DNA from 3 places in the Pseudomonas sp. KH_017 genome. Region 2 is predicted to be linked to each of the others. Evidence: predicted binding sites of a transcription regulator. Region 2 holds the regulator's gene; each other region holds the start of a gene.

Region 1 (6,342 bases), 1.0 Mb from region 2:
AGTACAACACGCCGCCGGGCGCCAGTCGCGCCATGGCCAGGTCGATCAGTTGCACCTGGTCGCGCTGCACGTCGAAGACACCTTCCATACGCTTGGAGTTAGAGAACGTCGGCGGGTCGATGAAGATCAGGTCGTACTCGTCACGACTGGCTTCGAGCCACGCCATCACGTCACCCTGCTCCAGGCGGTTCTTGTCGGAAAAACCGTTCAGCGACAGGTTGCGACGCGCCCAGTCCAGGTAGGTTTTCGACAAGTCGACACTGGTGGTGCTGCGCGCGCCGCCCTTGGCCGCGTGCACGCTGGCGGTCGCGGTGTAGCAATACAGATTGAGGAAGCGCTTGCCGGCCGCCTCTTTCTGGATACGCATGCGCATCGGACGATGGTCGAGGAACAGACCGGTGTCGAGGTAGTCGGTGAGGTTCACCAGCAGCTTGATCCCGCCTTCATTGACCTCGACGAACTTGCCCTGTGCCGCCTGGCGCTCGTACTGCTTGGTGCCGCTCTGACGCTCGCGGCGCTTGACCACCACGCGGCTCTTGTCGATGTTCAACGCCTGCGGAATCGCAGCCAGGGCATCGAACATGCGCGCCGAGGCCTTTTCCGGATCGATGGATTTCGGCGCGGCGTATTCCTGGACGTGGACCCAATCGTGATACAGGTCGATGGCCATGGAGTATTCCGGCATGTCGGCGTCATACACGCGGTAGCAGTCGATGCCTTCACGCTTGACCCACTTGCCGAGGGCCTTGAGGTTCTTTTGCAGGCGGTTGGCAAACATCTGCCCGCCTTCGCTCAGGCGCGGCTGCTCGATCACCGGGGCCGGGGCTGGAACCGGTTTGATCGGATTGCCGTTTTTGTTGTATTTGCGCTCTTGCGGCTCGCTCGGCGCTTCATCGTAGGCCGCTTGCTCTCGCTCGGCCTGACGCTGTTCCGGAGTACGACGCTCGCCGGTGACGAACTGATCCGGCAGCACCTTGATCAGCAACAGCTTGCACGGCAAGGCGCCGTTCCAGAACGAATACTGCTTGTGGCTGCGGATACCCATGCGCTTGCCCAGGTCCGGCGCGCCGGTGAACACCGCCGCCTCCCAGTTCAAGCAGGCCTGACGCAGACGCTCGCCGAGGTTCTGGTAGAGGTAGAGCAGGCTCGCCTCATCGCCCAGACGCTCGCCGTACGGAGGGTTGCAGATCACCAGGCCTTTCTGGTTCTGGTCCGGACGCGGCTCGAAAGTCGCGACTTCGCCCTGATAGATCTTGATCCATTCGCTCAGGCCGGCACGCTCGACGTTGTTGCGGCCCGGTTGAATCAGCCGTGGATCGGCTTCGTAACCGCGAATCCACAACGGTGTTTTGGCCAGGCCGGCAGCGGCGCGTTCGGAGGCTTCTTCGTGCAGTTTTTTCCACAGCGCCGGGACGTGACCGAGCCAGGCGGTGAAGCCCCACTGCTCGCGACGCAGGTTCGGCGCGATGTCGGCGGCGATCATCGCCGCTTCGACCAGGAAGGTGCCGACACCGCACATCGGGTCGGCCAGTGCGCCGCCTTCGGCCGCGATACGTGGCCAGCCGGAACGGATCAGGATGGCGGCCGCGAGGTTTTCCTTCAGCGGTGCCGCACCTTGCTGCAGGCGATAGCCGCGCTGGTGCAGGCTGTGGCCCGACAGGTCGAGGGAAAGAATGGCTTCGCCACGGTCCAGGCGCAGGTGAATGCGCAGGTCCGGGTTGAGCTTGTCGATGGAAGGACGGTCGCCTTGCGGGGTGCGCAGTTTGTCGACGATGGCGTCCTTGACCTTCAGCGCGCCGAAGTGGGTGTTGTCGATACCCGAGCCATGGCCGCTGAATTCGACGGCCAGGGTGCCATCATTGAGCATGTGGTCTTGCCACTCGATGTCCAGCACGCCGTGGTACAGGTCTTCGGCGTCCTTCATCGGGAAACGCTTGAGCACCAGCAGCACGCGGTTGGCCAGGCGCGACCACAGGCACAGGCGATAAGCGGTTTCCATGGTGGCCATGCCGCGTACGGCAGAGGTGTGTTCCCGCGCTTCCTCAAGGCCAAGCCCGACGGCTTCCTCGATGAGCAGGCCTTCAAGGCCTTTTGGGCAAGTGAGGAAGAGTTCGAAACGATCGGACATGGGAATTCCAGAACCTTTAGCTGAGTGACCGGGCAACGCATTGCCGGTCCGGTTTTCAATCAGGCGCTTTTCTCGAAGAGCGCCCGCGTGGCACGAAGGCGTGCCGTTCCACCCTTGCTGCCCGGGTTAAATGAGCTTAGATGCAAGGGCAGATAAAAAAGTTGATGCAACAAAATGTCATAAGTCGACCCTTCGTCGAATAGTGCTTCCCGGCAACGGGAGCCATTCTCACTAAAGGATTAAGCCCATCATCCAGCGCAGGGCCGATCATACCGGGGTTTGGCCAATAAATACGCTAAAAACGCGCTGTTACTTATGGCCTTAGCACATAAATAGTTACGTCCTTATGACAAAACGATCATTCCCTCGATGTGACGCATTGGTTAGAACTCAATACAGGTTGGCGCCGCAATGACGCCAACACCTTGGCTCGTCACGCCGGCAACGAGCCGCCAACGGCAGAGTTTTTCTGCCAGACCTCAATAGAGGTCGACGCGATAAATACAGTCAACAAGTGAGGGCAACACCCTATGAGAAGACTTAAGCGTGATCCGTTGGAAAGAGCATTTTTGCGCGGATATCAATATGGCGTTGGTGGTAAATCCCGTGAGCTTTGCCCATTTACTCTACCGTCGGTACGTCAAGCCTGGATCAACGGCTGGCGAGAAGGACGCGGCGACAACTGGGACGGTATGACCGGCACTGCAGGAATCCACAGACTCAACGAACTTCACGCCGTCGGCTAATTACAGGGCACTACACTCCGACACGACAATCTGATTTGTACTGAATTAACCACGCACGTCCCATCCGGACGGCGGGCTACGGCCCAGGGGCTCCTTCATGGAGCCCTTTTTTATGCCTGCTCGCTGGTCCAAACAATCCCCTGTAGGAGCAGCCGGTCGACGCTCGATTGCTCGCGATGGAACCGAGAGCACCGCGTGCATCCAGAAAGCACGCGTTATCGTTATCGACCATCGCGAGCGAGCTCGCTCCTACAAGGGGATCAGCGTAGCGCTGCAATCGCGTCCACAGACTCACGAATCAGCGCCGGGCCTTTGTAGATGAAGCCCGAATAGATCTGCACCAGGCTCGCGCCTGCGGCGATTTTCTCCGCCGCGTGCTTGCCTTCGGTAATGCCGCCCGCCGCAATGATCGGCAAACGCCCGCCCAGCTCCGATGCCAGCACTTTCACGGTGTGGGTGCTCTTGTCACGAACCGGCGCGCCAGACAGACCGCCGGCTTCTTCGCCGTGCTCCATGCCTTCGACGCCTACGCGGCTCAGGGTGGTGTTGGTGGCGATGACGGCATCCATCCCGGTTTCGATCAGTGCTTGTGCAACTTGTGCGGTTTCTTCGTCGCTCATGTCCGGCGCGATCTTGATCGCCAGCGGTACATGCTTGCCATGACGCAATGCCAGTTCCGCGCGGCGCTCGGCCAGATCGGCCAGCAACTGCTTGAGCGAGTCACCGAATTGCAGGCTGCGCAGGCCCGGCGTGTTCGGCGAACTGACGTTGACCGTCACATAGCTGGCGTGGGCGTAGACCTTGTCCAGGCAGATCAGGTAGTCGTCCACGGCACGCTCGACCGGCGTATCGAAGTTCTTGCCGATGTTGATGCCCAGCACGCCTTTGTACTTGGCCGCCGCCACGCGGGCCAGCAGGTGATCGACGCCGAGGTTGTTGAAACCCATGCGGTTGATGATCGCCTCGGCTTCCGGCAAACGGAACAGGCGTGGCTTCGGGTTGCCCGGCTGCGGACGCGGCGTGATGGTGCCGATTTCGACAAAACCGAAACCCAGTTGGGCAAAACCATCGATGGCCGCGCCGTTCTTGTCCAGGCCGGCGGCCAGCCCCACCGGATTCGGGAAGTCCAGGCCCATGACATTCACCGGCACCTTCGCCGGGGCCTTGCACAGCAAGCCGTTGAGCCCAAGACGCCCGCCCGCGCCGATCAGGTCCAGGGACAGATCGTGGGAGGTTTCCGGGGAGAGTTTGAACAACAGCTGACGGGCCAGGGTGTACATGGGCGGATTTGACTCGATTGGCGGCGAATTGAGGGGGCGATTATAGCCGGGCAACGGGGTGGCAAGCGAGGCGCGTGATCAAATCAACGGATAATGGCATATGCCTTGCACCACTCTGGACACCAGCACCCATGCCAACGACCGAATGTGTGCAAAGACAATGGCGTCGTCCCCGGCCTGCTCATGCAAGAACCCGGACGACGTTTTTTTTGCAAGGTGAACACGCGATGAACGAACCGTCAGCCGGCCCCCTGGCCTGGGTCAATGGCAGCGATGCCCCGGAAAAAACCGAAATCAATCTCGGCTTCATGGCCCTGAGCGACTGCGCCTCGGTGGTTGTCGCCGCCACTCAGGGCTTCGCCCAGCCCCACGGCTTGACCCTGAACCTCAAGCGTCAATCGTCCTGGGCCAACCTGCGGGACAAACTGGTCAGCGGCGAACTCGATGCCGCCCACAGCCTCTATGGCCTGATTTACGCCGTTCACCTGGGTATCGGTGGCGTGGCCGCGACCGACATGGCCGTGCTGATGGGCCTGAATCAGAACGGCCAGAGCATCAACCTGTCCCGCGGCTTGCAGGCGCTTGGAGTGACCAGTCCTGAAGCACTGGATCGGCATGTGCACCAAACTCGCTCAAAACTCACCTTCGCCCAGACGTTTCCCACCGGCACCCACGCCATGTGGTTGTATTACTGGCTCGCCAGCCAGGGCATTCACCCGCTGCTGGATGTCGACAGCGTGGTGGTGCCGCCACCGCAAATGGTCGCGCACCTGCGGGCCGGGCGCATCGACGGCTTCTGTGTCGGCGAACCCTGGTCCGCCAGTGCCGTGCAACAGGACCTCGGCTTCACCCTGGCCACGACTCAGACCATCTGGCCCGATCATCCGGAAAAGGTCCTCGGCTGCACCCGTGCGTTCGTCGAGCAATACCCCAATACCGCCCGGGTGTTGGTAATGGCGGTTCTGGAAGCCAGCCGCTTCATCGAAGAAAGCACCGAGAATCGCCGCAGTACCGCACAATTGCTCAGTGCCGCGCAGTACCTTGACGCGCCACTGGACTGCATCGAACCACGCCTGCTGGGCGAATACGCCGACGGCCTTGGCCACCGCTGGCAAGACCCGCACGCGCTGCGCTTGCACGGGGATGGCGAGGTCAACCTGCCGTACCTGTCGGACGGCATGTGGTTCATGACCCAGTTCCGCCGCTGGGGCTTGTTGCGCGATGACCCGGACTATCTCGCGGTGGCCCGGCAGGTCCAGCAACTGGACCTCTACCGTGAAGCCGCCCGTGCCGTCGGCGTCGCTTCATCAGCCGAGCAAATGCGCAGCAGTCAATTGATCGACGGCAAAATCTGGGACGGCTCGGACCCGGCCGGTTATGCCCGCAGTTTCAAACTGCACGCCATGAGCGACAGCTCGCACCGATCCGCCAGCCGCTGACAGGAGACCACGAACATGCTGCGTATCCTGCTGATCAACGACACCGCCAAAAAAGTCGGACGCCTGAAGGCTGCCCTGACCGAGGCCGGATTCGAAGTGATCGATGAATCCGGCCTGACCATTGACTTGCCCGAACGCGTCGAAACGGTGCGTCCGGATGTAATTCTGATCGATACCGAGTCACCGGGGCGCGATGTCATGGAACAAGTGGTGCTGGTGACGCGCGACCAGCCACGACCGATTGTGATGTTCACGGACGAACACGACCCCGATGTGATGCGCCAGGCGATCAAGTCCGGGGTCAGCGCCTACATCGTCGAAGGCATTCACGCACAACGCCTGCAGCCGATTCTCGATGTAGCCATGGCACGCTTCGAGAGCGACCAGGCCTTGCGTGCCCAGTTGCATGCCCGCGACCAGCAATTGGCCGAGCGCAAGCGCATCGAACTGGCCAAGGGACTGCTGATGAAAATGAAGGACTGTAACGAGGAAGAGGCCTACACACTGATGCGCCGCCAGGCGATGAGCCGCCAGCAGAAGCTGATTCAAGTGGCGGAGCAGATTATTGCCATGAGCGAGTTGCTCGGCTGAAACCCAGTGGTGAATGTTCTATCGCCTTCGCGAGCAAGCCCGCTCCCACAGGTGATTTGTGTTCGACGCCATTCCCTTGTGGGAGCGGGCTTGCTCGCGAATGGCAGCGACTCGATTTCGGTTGTTGGCACAAATCTCGCTATGTAATCGATACAGGT
Region 2 (6,342 bases):
TGTGCCGGAGGGGTTGGTCATCGCTTTGGTCTTGGCCGGGGCAGGGATGTCCAGGGTCAAGGCGTTCCTGATCGGTGCTGCATCAGGGTTGGTAGAACCGGTGTTCGCGCTGATGTGTGCCTGGCTGGTGAGCCTGGCCGAGTTGCTGTTGCCTTTGGGATTGGCACTGGCGGCGGGGGCGATGTTGCTGGTGGTGACCCACGAAGTCATTCCCGAGTCGCGCCGCCATGGTCATGACAAGCTTGCCAGCCTTGGGCTGCTGATGGGGTTTTGTTTGATGATGGTGATGGATACGGCGCTGGCTTGATTTGTGGCAAAGAGCCCTCGCCACAAAAGCTCACCCGTCGGAGTGTTATTCGCCTTCGTCGAAGAAGTTGTTGATCAACGCCACCAGCGCGTTCAGCGCTTCCTGTTCCTGCTCGCCTTCGGTGCTCAAGTGAATCGTGGTGCCTTTGCCGGCGGCCAGCATCATCATCGCCATGATGCTTTTGCCATCGACCATGGACTCTGGTGTACGACCGGCCCGGATCTGGCACGGGAACTGACCCGCCACCCCAACGAATTTTGCAGAAGCGCGAGCATGCAGGCCCAGCTTGTTGATGATTTCGATTTCCAGAGCAGGCATCGCGGTGTGAATCCTTTAGCTGAGGTCGCGGTGGCGAACCTGGACGTTCTTCAGTGATTTTTGCAGCGCCTGCCCCAGACGCTCGGTCAGGTAGACGGAACGGTGATGTCCGCCAGTGCAGCCAATGGCAATGGTGACATAGGCGCGGTTGCTGGCGGCAAAACGCGGCAGCCACTTTAGCAGGTATGTGGAAATGTCCTGGAACATCTCTTCGACATCCGGTTGTGCCGCCAGATAGTCGGCAACCGGTTGATCGAGCCCGGACTGCTCGCGCAATTCCGGTTTCCAGTAAGGGTTGGGCAGGCAGCGCACATCGAACACCAGGTCGGCGTCCACCGGCATGCCACGCTTGAAGCCGAAGGACTCCACCAGGAACGCTGTGCCCGGCTCGGGCTGATTCAGCAGTCGCAGTTTGATGGCGTCGCGCAGCTGGTACAGGTTCAGGCTGGTGGTGTTGATCTTGAGATCGGCGAGGTCGGCAATCGGCCCGAGCAGGTCGCTCTCGACGCTGATGGCTTCGGCCAGCGAGCGGTTGGCGTTGGTCAGGGGGTGACGTCGGCGGGTTTCCGAGAAGCGCTTGAGCAGGGTTTCTTCATCGGCGTCCAGGTACAGCACATCGCACTGGATGTGGCGGGCACGGACTTCCTCGAGCAGGTCGGGGAAGCGTGACAGGTGGCTGGGCAGGTTGCGGGCGTCAATGGAAACGGCGACCAGCGGCTGTAACAGCTCGGTATGAACCAAGGCGCGTTCGGCCAGCTCCGGCAGCAGGCCGGCAGGCAGGTTGTCGATACAGTAGTAGCCGTTGTCCTCAAGAACGTTGAGGGCGGTACTTTTACCTGAGCCGGAACGGCCACTGACGATGATCAAGCGCATGATTACTGACCGTTTTGCTCGTTCAGAACAACCTGATACAGGGCTTCGTTACTTGCAGCATTACGCAGTTTTTCACGTACTTCCTTGCGGTCGAGCATGCTGGCGATCTGTCGCAGCAGCTCAAGGTGCGCATCGGTGGCGGCTTCCGGCACCAGCAGTACGAACAGCAGGTCAACCGGTGCGCCGTCGATGGCGTCGAAATCGATAGGGGCGTCCAGGTGCATCAATGCACTGATGGGCGAAACACAGCCCTTGAGACGGCAATGTGGAATAGCGATGCCATTGCCAAACCCGGTGGAGCCGAGTTTTTCACGGGCAATCAGTGCCTCGAAGACATCTTGCATCTCCAGGGCCGGCACTTCGCGGGCGATCAGATTGGCAATTTGTTCGAGGGCTTTCTTTTTACTGCCTCCCGGCACGTTCACCAGGGAACGGCCGGGGGTCAGGATACTTTCAAGTCGGATCATGGGTAGGGAGTGTTAACGACCGGTTGCGCCCTGGAGGAGGCTCTGGGTCTTTTCCTTATGCTTTTTGAGTTGTTTATCCAGCTTGTCGGTGAGTGCGTCGATCGCGGCGTACATATCGGTATGTTCCGCGTTTGCGACCACTTCATTCCCGGGAATATGCAGCGTGGCTTCGATTTTCTGCTTCAGTTTTTCGACGGTCATCGTGACCTGCACATTAGTGATCTTGTCGAAATGTCGCTCCAATCGTTCGAGTTTTTCGCCGATGTAGGTGCGAAGAGGTTCGGTCACTTCCAGTTGGTGTCCACTGATGTTGACTTGCATACAGCTTCTCCTTCGTTGCCAGTGCATAAAGCGGTAGATCAGATGATCTACCACTGGAACGCTGTGGCGTGGCTCTACATCAACCGCTTGCGTTCGCTCGAAGGCGCGATCCCGAGGGATTCGCGGTACTTGGCGACGGTGCGGCGAGCCACCTGAATGCCTTGTGCCTCCAGTAAACCAGCGATCTTGCTGTCACTCAACGGCTTTTTCTGATTTTCCGCGGCAACCAGTTTTTTGATGATCGCCCGGATCGCCGTGGACGAGCATTCGCCGCCTTCGGAGGTGCTTACGTGACTGGAGAAAAAGTACTTCAGTTCATAAATGCCCCGGGGGGTGTGCATGAACTTCTGGGTGGTCACCCGTGAAATCGTCGATTCATGCATGCCGACCGCTTCGGCGATGTCATGCAGGACCAGCGGCTTCATGGCTTCGTCGCCGTACTCCAGAAAGCCGCGTTGATGCTCGACGATCTGGGTGGCAACCTTCATCAGGGTTTCATTGCGGCTTTGCAGGCTCTTGATGAACCAGCGGGCCTCCTGCAACTGATTGCGCATGAATGTGTTGTCGGCGCTGGTGTCGGCGCGGCGCACGAAACCGGCGTACTGGGCGTTGACCCGCAGACGTGGCACCGACTCCTGATTGAGCTCCACCAGCCAGCGCTCGTTGTCCTTGCGCACGATAACGTCGGGAACGACGTACTCGGCTTCGGCGGACTCGATCTGCGAGCCCGGGCGCGGGTTGAGGCTCTGGACCAGTTCGATGACCTGGCGCAGTTCATCTTCCTTGAGCTTCATGCGGCGCATCAACTGGCTGTAGTCGCGGCTGCCAAGCAGGTCGATGTAATCGGTGACCAGGCGCTTGGCCTCGGTCAGCCAAGGTGTCTTGGCAGGCAACTGACGCAATTGCAGCAACAGGCATTCACCCAGGTTGCGGGCGCCGATGCCGGCGGGCTCGAACTGCTGGATGCGGTGCAGGACGGCTTCGATTTCGTCCAGTTCGATGTCCAGTTCCGGGTCGAAGGCTTCGAGGATTTCCTCGAGGGTTTCGTCCAGGTAGCCCTGATTGTTGATGCAGTCGATCAGGGTCACGGCAATCAGGCGATCGGTGTCGGACATCGGGGCCAGGTTCAGTTGCCATAGCAAGTGGCTCTGCAGGCTTTCGCCCGCCGAGGTGCGGGTGGTGAAGTCCCACTCGTCGTCGTCATTGCTGGGCAGGCTGCTGGCGCTGGTCTGGTAAACGTCCTCCCACGCGGTGTCGACGGGGAGTTCGTTGGGAATACGCTCGTTCCAGTCACCTTCATCGAGGTTATCAACCGTCGGGGCGCTTTCCTGGTAGGAGGGTTCCTGGATGTCAGTGTTGGGCTTTTGTTCGGCGTTGTCGGCCAAGGGGTCGGAATTGTCGAAGTCGTCGCCTTCTTCCTGGCGTTCGAGCATCGGGTTGGACTCCAGGGCCTCCTGGATTTCCTGTTGCAGGTCCAGGGTCGACAATTGGAGCAGGCGGATGGCCTGTTGCAGCTGCGGTGTCATCGTCAGCTGCTGGCCCATTCTCAAGACTAGCGATGGTTTCATGGCAGGGGCTTAACACCTTATTCGCCGGCGCACATGCGCCATCCACTACAGGGCGCCGGGGCGCCAAACATAAGCAAATTATATGCCTGAAACTGAAGGGTTTGCCTAGAGCGCTGTAACAATAAAAGCTGCAAAGTTTTGTTGACAGGTTGCTCCGGCTGGCTCCTGAACATCTTTGAAGCGTCGGGTTTGCCTAGAGCGCTGTAACAATAAAAAAGAGTTGATTTTTTATCGAGACAAGCGCCCGTCGACTGCTCTGGCACCTCGGTGTCTTACAGGCGGAATTCGTGGCCCAGGTACACTTCCTTCACCAGGTCGTTGGCCAGGATGGTTTCAGCGTCGCCTTCAGCGATCAGTTGACCGTCATTGACGATATAGGCGGTTTCACAGATATCCAGGGTTTCACGAACGTTGTGGTCCGTGATCAGCACGCCAATGCCTTTGGCCTTGAGGTGGTGAATGATCTGCTTGATGTCTCCGACCGAAATCGGGTCCACGCCGGCGAAGGGTTCGTCGAGGAGGATGAATTTCGGGTTGGTGGCCAGGGCGCGGGCGATCTCCACGCGACGGCGCTCACCACCGGACAGGCTCATGCCGAGGTTGTCGCGGATGTGGCTGATGTGAAATTCCTGCAGCAGGCTTTCCAGCTCTTTGCGACGACCGGCCTTGTCGAGTTCCTTGCGGGTCTCGAGGATGGCCATGATGTTGTCGGCCACCGACAGTTTGCGAAAGATCGATGCTTCCTGCGGCAAGTAGCCGATACCGGCCTTTGCGCGGCCATGCATCGGCTGGTGGCTGACGTCCAGGTCATCGATCAGGACGCGGCCCTGGTCGGCCTGTACCAGGCCGACAATCATGTAGAAGCAGGTGGTCTTGCCGGCGCCGTTCGGGCCAAGCAGGCCGACAATCTGACCGCTGTCGATGGACAGGCTGACGTCGCGCACGACCTGGCGGCTCTTGTAGCTCTTGGCCAGATGCTGAGCTTTCAGAGTTGCCATTACTGGGCCTTTTTCTCGTCGGTTTTCTTCTTCGGCTGGATCACCATGTCGATACGCGGGCGCGCCTCGGTGACCTTGCTGCCTGTGGCGCGACCGGCGCTGGCGAGTTTCTTGTCCGTGTCGTAGACAATTTTCTCGCCTTGGGTGACGTTGTTGTCCTTGTCGACAACTTTGGCCTTGTCGATCAGTACGACGCGATTTTGCGCGGCGTGATACTGGATCGTCACGCCCCAGCCCTGAACAGGCTTGGTATCGCCAGCTGTTTGCAATTGCTCGAAGTACGCCAGGTTGCCCACCGAGGTCACTACGTCGATGTCGCCAGCCGGGGTGCGGGTAATGGTAACGGTGTTGCCTGTCACCTTCATCGAGCCTTGAGTGATGATCACGTCACCCTTATAGGTAGCAATACCTTGCTTGTCGTCCAGTTGGGCATCGTCGGCCTGAATGCGGATAGGCTGCTGTTGATCTTCCGGCAGAGCCCAGGCGCTCACGCTTCCCAGTGCTGCGCCCAGACTGAGCAAAATCGGGAGGGTTTTAACGAGCCTCATACTGTCCTCTTACGTTCGATAGCAGGTGTATCCTGCTTTCTTTCAAATACGCCTTCATTCCCTTGCCAGTCGATACACCGCCAGCGCCGTCGATTCTAACGTCTTGCTCGGTCTGCGCATATTGCTGCTGCGGGAACACGGTCATGCGGGTGCTGGTGATCAGGGTTTTACGGTTTTTCTCGTCAAAGCGCGTGATGCGCACGTCATCGATCAGTTCGACCTGTGTGCCATCAGGGTTGACCTCGCCGCGCAGGCTCTGGACGTGCCACGGGAATTCAGTGCCGCGGAACACATTCAGGTCGGGGTTGGTCAGCAATGTCACCTCGGTCGCTTTCAGGTGCTCGACCTTGTCGGACACCAGATCATATTGCAGCTTGCCGTCCGGCAGGTACTGCACGCTGTGGGCGTTGATGGCGTAATAGTCGATCGCGCTTTCATCGACCGGCGTTACCGGCTTGTCGAGGAAGCGTTCCGGGCTGATGTTCCAGTAGCCAACCGCGGCGAATATCGCCGCGATGCAACTGAACATCAGGGTGTTGCGAAACTTTTTGCTCAGCATAGTGGGCTCACAGGTACGCCGCATTGGCCGCATCGAGGCGGTCCTGGGCGCGCAGGATCAATTCGCAGAATTCGCGAGCGGCACCTTCGCCGCCACGGGCGAGGGTGATGCCGTGAGCGTGTTCACGCACGAAACTGGCGGCATTGGCCACCGCCATGCCCAGGCCGACGCGGCGAATCACCGGCAGGTCCGGCAGGTCATCGCCGAGGTAGGCCACCTGTTCATAGCTCAGGTTGAGTTGGGCCAGTAGCTCATCGAGTACCACCAGTTTGTCTTCGCGCCCCTGATACAGATGCGGGATGCCGAGGTTTTTGGCCCGTCGCTCGACCACCGGGGTCTTGCGGCCACTGATGATGGCCGTCTGCACGCCGGCGGCCATCAGC
Region 3 (6,342 bases), 590 kb from region 2:
CGGGTCTGGCCGCTGTTCCTGTCTTCGACTGTCAGCTCGCCTGAGAGGATGTAAGCCGCGTTGGGAATCGGATGGGTGTGCCAGGGGAGTTTGCTATTGGCAGGGATCGTGAGTTTGAGCACTGTCAGCTCGGGCGCGGCATCCGGGTAGCGAATGTAAGGTGTGCTATCCCACGACTTGCTGCTTTGAAGCAGGATTTCCCGTTTGATTTCTGTCGATGGGGGTTTTGTGGTGCAGCCTAGAAGGGCGAGGGCGGTGAGAGCGGCCAGTAGCGTCTTGAGTGGGAAGGTTTTCATCATTCCATCCGTTGATTGCAGGTAGTGAGCAGGCTACGAGTCATTCAAGCTGGTTGATGCCGGACGATGCTGTGTGTGCCCGAGGAGATGTCGAGTTTCATTGTCGGAAGTTGCCCACAAAAAAGGCCTCCCGAAGGAGGCCTCTTTTTGTCACGCCGCGTATTGCGGCGCTACCGGATCAGCAGCTGTAGTACAGCTCGTATTCCAGTGGGTGTACGAAGGTACGTACCTTGATTTCTTCTTCGCTTTTCAGGGCGATGTAAGCGTCGATGAAGTCGTCGCTGAAAACGCCGCCTTTGGTCAGGAACGCACGACCTTTGTCCAGCTCTTCCAGGGCTTCTTTCAGGCTGCCGCAAACTTGTGGGATCTCTTTGGCCTCTTCAGGCGGCAGGTCGTACAGGTTTTTGTCAGCGGCGTCGCCAGGGTGGATCTTGTTCTGGATGCCGTCCAGGCCAGCCATCAACAGTGCGGCGAAGCACAGGTACGGGTTGGCAGCCGGATCCGGGAAGCGTGCTTCGATACGGCGGGCTTTCGGGCTCGACACGTAAGGGATACGGATCGAAGCGGAGCGGTTGCGAGCCGAGTAGGCCAGCATCACTGGAGCTTCGAAGCCTGGAACCAGACGCTTGTAGGAGTTGGTCGCCGGGTTGGTGAAGCCGTTCAGGGCCTTACCGTGCTTGATGATGCCGCCGATGAAGTACAGAGCGGTATCGGACAGACCGGCATAGCCTTCGCCTGCGAAGGTGTTCTTGCCATCTTTCCAGATGGACATGTGTACGTGCATACCCGAGCCGTTGTCGCCGTACAGAGGCTTAGGCATGAAGGTCGCGGTGCGGCCGTAGGCATCGGCTACGTTGTGTACGACATACTTCAGGGTTTGGGTTTCGTCGGCTTTCTTCACCAGGGTGTTGAACTTGACGCCGATTTCGTTCTGGCCGGCAGTTGCCACTTCGTGGTGGTGAACTTCAACGGTCAGGCCCATTTCTTCCAGTGCGTTGCACATGGAGGTACGGATTTCGTGATCGTGGTCGAACGGTGGAACCGGGAAGTAGCCGCCTTTGACGCCAGGACGGTGGCCTTTGTTGCCGCCTTCGATGTCCTGGTCGGACATCCACGAACCTTGTTCAGAGTAGATCTTGAACATGGAGCCGGAAATGTCGGACTTGAACTTGACCTGGTCGAAGATGAAGAACTCTGGCTCTGGACCGGCGTATACGGTGTCACCGATAGCGGTGGCTTTCAGGTGCTCTTCGGCGCGCTTGGCGATCGCACGTGGGTCGCGGTCGTAGCCTTGCATGCTCGAAGGCTCGATGATGTCGCAGACCAGGATCAGGGTCGGTTCTTCGGTGAACGGATCCAGAACAGCGGTGGAGTCGTCCGGCATCAGGATCATGTCGGAGGCTTCGATGCCTTTCCAGCCAGCGATGGAGGAACCGTCGAACATTTTGCCGACTTCGAAGAAGTCGTCATCCAGCGCATCGCGAGCCGGCATGGTCACGTGGTGCTGAGTGCCTTTGGTGTCCGTGAAGCGCAGATCAATCCACTTGACGTCATGATCTTTGATGAGTTGAACCGACTTCGACATAGTGTCCTCCGGGTGGCTTCGGGCTAGTAATGGATGCCCTTAAATGTGGGTGATGCCGGCGCGAATACTCTGCCAAGGCAACCTGCCTCACAAGGGAGCAAATTGCATGCCAGTGCCCCACCATGGGTTTTTTGCCCCAATTTCACGCCTGTCAGGCGGAAAAGTACCTTAAAGCGGAAAATCCCGCCCTACAATGTGGCGTTCATTTCAATAAATGACCTGTTTTGGTGCGCTCAAAACCTTCTGCACATTAACTGGTTAAACCTTGAGCAATTTCCGCTATAATCCGCGCCCCCCTTTTTCGGCAGGCAATGCGCGCGCTGTTTCCATGAAATTAATCGTAAAAGTCTTCCCCGAGATCACCATCAAGAGCCGCCCGGTACGGATGCGTTTCATCCGTCAATTGGCCAAGAACATCCGTGCCGTGCTCCGCGATCTGGACCCGGCCGTGGTGGTGAACGGCGTGTGGGACAACCTCGAGCTGGAAACCCGCGTCAGCGACCCCAAGGCCTTGAAGGAGATGGGCGAGCGCCTGAGCTGCATGCCGGGCATCGCGCATTTCCTGCAGATCGATGAATACCCGCTGGGCGATTTCGACGACATCGTTGAAAAGTGCAAGCAGCACTACGGTGATGCACTGGCCGGCAAGATTTTCTCGGTGCGTTGCAAGCGTGCCGGCAAGCACCCATTCAGCTCGATAGATATCGAAAAATATGTCGGCAGCCAGTTGCGCCGTCAGTGCGGTGCCGCCGGGATCGACCTGAAAAAGCCGGAAATCGAAGTCCGGATCGAAGTTCGCGACCAACGGTTGTTCGTGATCCACAGCCAGCACAACGGCATCGGCGGATATCCGCTAGGCGCGCTGGAGCAGACCCTGGTGCTGATGTCCGGCGGCTTCGATTCCACCGTAGCGGCCTACCAGATCATGCGCCGCGGCCTGATGGCGCATTTCTGCTTCTTCAATCTGGGCGGACGTGCCCACGAACTGGGCGTCATGGAAGTCGCGCATTTCATCTGGAAGAAGTACGGCAGCTCCCAACGCGTGCTATTTGTCAGTGTGCCGTTCGAAGAAGTGCTGGGCGAAATTCTCGGCAAAGTCGATAACAGTCATATGGGCGTAGTATTGAAGCGTATGATGTTGCGCGCTTCCTCCCAAATTGCCGATCGACTGCACATCGAGGCGCTGGTTACTGGTGAGGCGATCTCCCAGGTATCGAGCCAGACGCTGCCGAACCTGTCAGTGATCGATTGCGTGACCGACAAGCTGGTGTTGCGTCCGCTGATCGCCAGCCACAAGCAGGACATCATCGACCTGGCCAACGAAATCGGTACCGCCGATTTCGCCCGGCACATGCCGGAATACTGCGGCGTCATCTCGGTCAATCCGAAGACCGCGGCCAAGCGCTATCGCGTCGAGCATGAAGAGAAAGAATTCGATATGGCGGTACTCGAGCGTGCGCTCGAAAACGCCAAACTGGTGCCGATCGATCGTGTGATCGATGAATTGGGCCAGGACTTGCAGATTGAAGAAGTCAGCGAAGCGCTGGCCGGTCAGATCGTCATCGACATCCGTCACCCGGATGCCGCTGAAGACGACCCGCTGGAACTCGCTGGCATCGAGGTACAAACGATGCCGTTTTATGCAGTGAACGCTCGTTTCAAGGAACTGGACCCTACTCGCCAGTACCTGCTGTATTGCGACAAAGGCGTGATGAGTCGCCTGCATGCCCACCATTTGCTCAGTGAGGGGCATGCCAATGTGCGCGTTTATCGACCGAGCTAAGTGCCCGGGGCTGTTTGCCTGTGGCCTGCGTCACCGGCCCCCCGATGCCACCGTCAAGCTGTAACGGCTTTCACGGACGCTACTGTTAATCGCTGCCAAGACTTGTCAGCACACCGAATCCTCTGATCGAGATACACAAGTGATCGAAAATCTACGCAACATCGCCATCATTGCCCACGTTGACCATGGTAAGACCACCCTGGTAGACAAACTCCTGCGTCAATCCGGCACCCTGGAGCGCAACGAGCTCAACGACGAGCGCGTGATGGACTCCAACGACCAGGAAAAAGAGCGCGGTATTACCATTCTGGCGAAAAACACCGCCATCAACTGGAACGGCTACCACATCAACATCGTGGACACCCCGGGCCACGCCGACTTCGGCGGCGAAGTTGAACGTGTAATGTCGATGGTCGACTCCGTTCTGCTGCTGGTTGACGCTCAAGACGGCCCTATGCCGCAAACCCGTTTCGTGACCAAGAAGGCTTTCGAAGCCGGCCTGCGTCCAATCGTGGTCATCAACAAGGTTGACCGTCCAGGCGCGCGTCCGGACTGGGTTCTGGACCAGATCTTCGACCTGTTCGACAACCTGGGTGCTACCGAAGAACAGCTGGACTTCAAAGTCGTCTACGCCTCGGCCCTGAACGGTATTGCCGGTCTGGACCACACTGAAATGGCTGAAGACATGACCCCGCTGTACCAGTCGATCGTCGACAACGTACCAGCGCCGAAAGTCGACCGTGACGGTCCGTTCCAGATGCAGATCTCCGCACTGGACTACAACAGCTTCCTGGGTGTGATCGGCGTTGGCCGTATCGCTCGCGGTCGCGTCAAGCCGAACACTCCGGTCGTCGCTATCGACGCTGACGGCAAGAAGCGCAACGGTCGTATCCTGAAGCTGATGGGTCACCACGGCCTGCACCGCATTGACGTTGAAGAAGCTTTGGCTGGCGACATCGTCTGCATCAGTGGCTTCGACCAGCTGTTCATCTCCGACACCCTGTGCGACCCACTGAACGTCGAAGCGATGAAGCCGCTGACCGTTGACGAACCAACCGTTTCCATGACCTTCCAGGTAAACGACTCGCCTTTCTGCGGTAAAGAAGGCAAGTTCGTGACCAGCCGTAACATCAAGGAACGTCTGGACAAGGAGCTGCTGTTCAACGTTGCTCTGCGCGTTGAAGAAGGCGACACCGCCGACAAGTTCAAAGTCTCCGGCCGTGGTGAGCTGCACCTCTCGGTACTGATCGAAACCATGCGTCGCGAAGGCTTCGAAATGGGTGTTGGTCGTCCGGAAGTGATCATCCGTATGGTTGATGGCGTCAAGCACGAACCGTACGAAAACGTGACCATCGACCTGCCGGAAGAATCCCAGGGCGCGATCATGGAACAGATCGGTATCCGTAAAGGCGACCTGACCAACATGGTTCCGGATGGCAAGGGCCGTGTGCGCCTTGAGTACAACATCCCGGCCCGTGGTCTGATCGGTTTCCGTAACGAGTTCCTGACCCTGACCTCCGGTGCAGGCATCCTGACCTCGATCTTCGACCGTTACGACACCATGAAGTCCGGTGACATGTCCGGCCGTCAGAACGGCGTGCTGGTATCGGTTGCTACCGGTAAGGCACTGACCTACTCGCTGGAAACCCTGCAGTCGCGTGGCAAGCTGTTCATCGAACACGGCCAGGACATCTATGAAGGTCAAATCGTTGGTCTGAACAGCCGCGACAACGACCTGGGTGTTAACCCAACCAAAGGCAAGAAGCTCGACAACATGCGTGCTTCGGGTAAAGACGAAACCATCGCTCTGGTTCCGCCTGTACGCTTCACTCTGGAGCAAGCTCTGGAATTCGTACAAGAAGACGAGCTGTGTGAAGTCACGCCTAAGTCCATCCGTCTTCGCAAGAAGATCCTGGGCGAAAGCGAGCGTACCCGCGCTGCCAAGAAGTCCGGTAACTAAGTCATTTAGTTAGCTGACAAAAAAACGCCCCCGACCGCAAGGCCGGGGGCGTTTTTGTTTGTCTGGGGTTTATGTGGTGTTTGTGCTGGCCCCTTCGCGAGCAAGCCCGCTCCCACAGGGTTCAAGGTGAGGCACACATTGTGTGAACACCAAAAATACCTGTGGGAGCGGGCTTGCTCCGGGCGGCGTTCCGACGAAGGCGGCCGATCAACCGCTGCAAATTTCAGGAAATATCAGAACCGCTCGATACTCCGCGAATGACGCTCGCGCTCCACTTCCTTGGGCTTGTACGCGCAATACCCCGGCCGCGGGCCGATTTTCGGGTGATTGCGGCAGGTATCCGGGCGCTTTTCATAAATAGTGCACAGACGGCTCTTACGATCCAGATACAGGCAATCGTTGTTGCTCATGCGCTGGAGGGTAAAGATTCCTGACTTCTGGTTGAAGCGCTCGACCAGACCTTCCTTTTGCAGGCGCTTGGCGATGTTCTTCGGCGGATCGCCCAGCTCGAACTCATCGACCACGCCGATGCGAATCAGATCCTTGATCTTGACCTCGACCGGCAGGGTGCAGCAGCTGGACATGCACGAGCCGCACATCGGGGCAGAGTACTTGGCCCAGGTATCGAGGCGGTCGATCTCTGCGGCAGCGATCAGGTTCGGCTTCATCATCGTTTGTTACCAGCGTGTGCATCAGGGCGCGCGATCATACCGGGACT

Evidence for each region. The regulator sigma-54, encoded in region 2, starts transcription at its own class of promoters, with help from an activator protein. The targets are predictions, from matches to a motif close to ANTGGCATNNANNTTGCTNT.
Region 1: the regulator sigma-54 is predicted to act here: its motif matches at 4,247-4,266, upstream of AC3IT6_RS08875 (CmpA/NrtA family ABC transporter substrate-binding protein).
Region 3: the regulator sigma-54 is predicted to act here: its motif matches at 1,976-1,995, upstream of glnA (type I glutamate--ammonia ligase).

What each region holds. Positions count from the first base shown of each region.
Region 1 is NZ_CM174509.1:1,938,527-1,944,868, reverse strand. Features, by position in the region: gene rlmKL (bifunctional 23S rRNA (guanine(2069)-N(7))-methyltransferase RlmK/23S rRNA (guanine(2445)-N(2))-methyltransferase RlmL) at 1-2,128, opposite strand, end outside; gene rmf (ribosome modulation factor) at 2,659-2,874, shown strand; gene AC3IT6_RS08880 (quinone-dependent dihydroorotate dehydrogenase) at 3,135-4,154, opposite strand; gene AC3IT6_RS08875 (CmpA/NrtA family ABC transporter substrate-binding protein) at 4,382-5,593, shown strand; gene AC3IT6_RS08870 (ANTAR domain-containing response regulator) at 5,609-6,184, shown strand.
Region 2 is NZ_CM174509.1:913,747-920,088, forward strand. Features, by position in the region: gene AC3IT6_RS04045 (ZIP family metal transporter) at 1-307, shown strand, start outside; gene AC3IT6_RS04050 (HPr family phosphocarrier protein) at 353-625, opposite strand; gene rapZ (RNase adapter RapZ) at 641-1,498, opposite strand; gene ptsN (PTS IIA-like nitrogen regulatory protein PtsN) at 1,501-1,965, opposite strand; gene hpf (ribosome hibernation-promoting factor, HPF/YfiA family) at 1,978-2,286, opposite strand; gene AC3IT6_RS04070 (RNA polymerase factor sigma-54) at 2,361-3,854, opposite strand; gene lptB (LPS export ABC transporter ATP-binding protein) at 4,127-4,852, opposite strand; gene lptA (lipopolysaccharide transport periplasmic protein LptA) at 4,852-5,400, opposite strand; gene lptC (LPS export ABC transporter periplasmic protein LptC) at 5,387-5,959, opposite strand; gene AC3IT6_RS04090 (KdsC family phosphatase) at 5,967-6,342, opposite strand, start outside.
Region 3 is NZ_CM174509.1:324,374-330,715, forward strand. Features, by position in the region: gene AC3IT6_RS01510 (cupin domain-containing protein) at 1-296, opposite strand, end outside; gene glnA (type I glutamate--ammonia ligase) at 475-1,881, opposite strand; gene thiI (tRNA uracil 4-sulfurtransferase ThiI) at 2,210-3,664, shown strand; gene typA (translational GTPase TypA) at 3,804-5,624, shown strand; gene AC3IT6_RS01530 (YkgJ family cysteine cluster protein) at 5,858-6,295, opposite strand.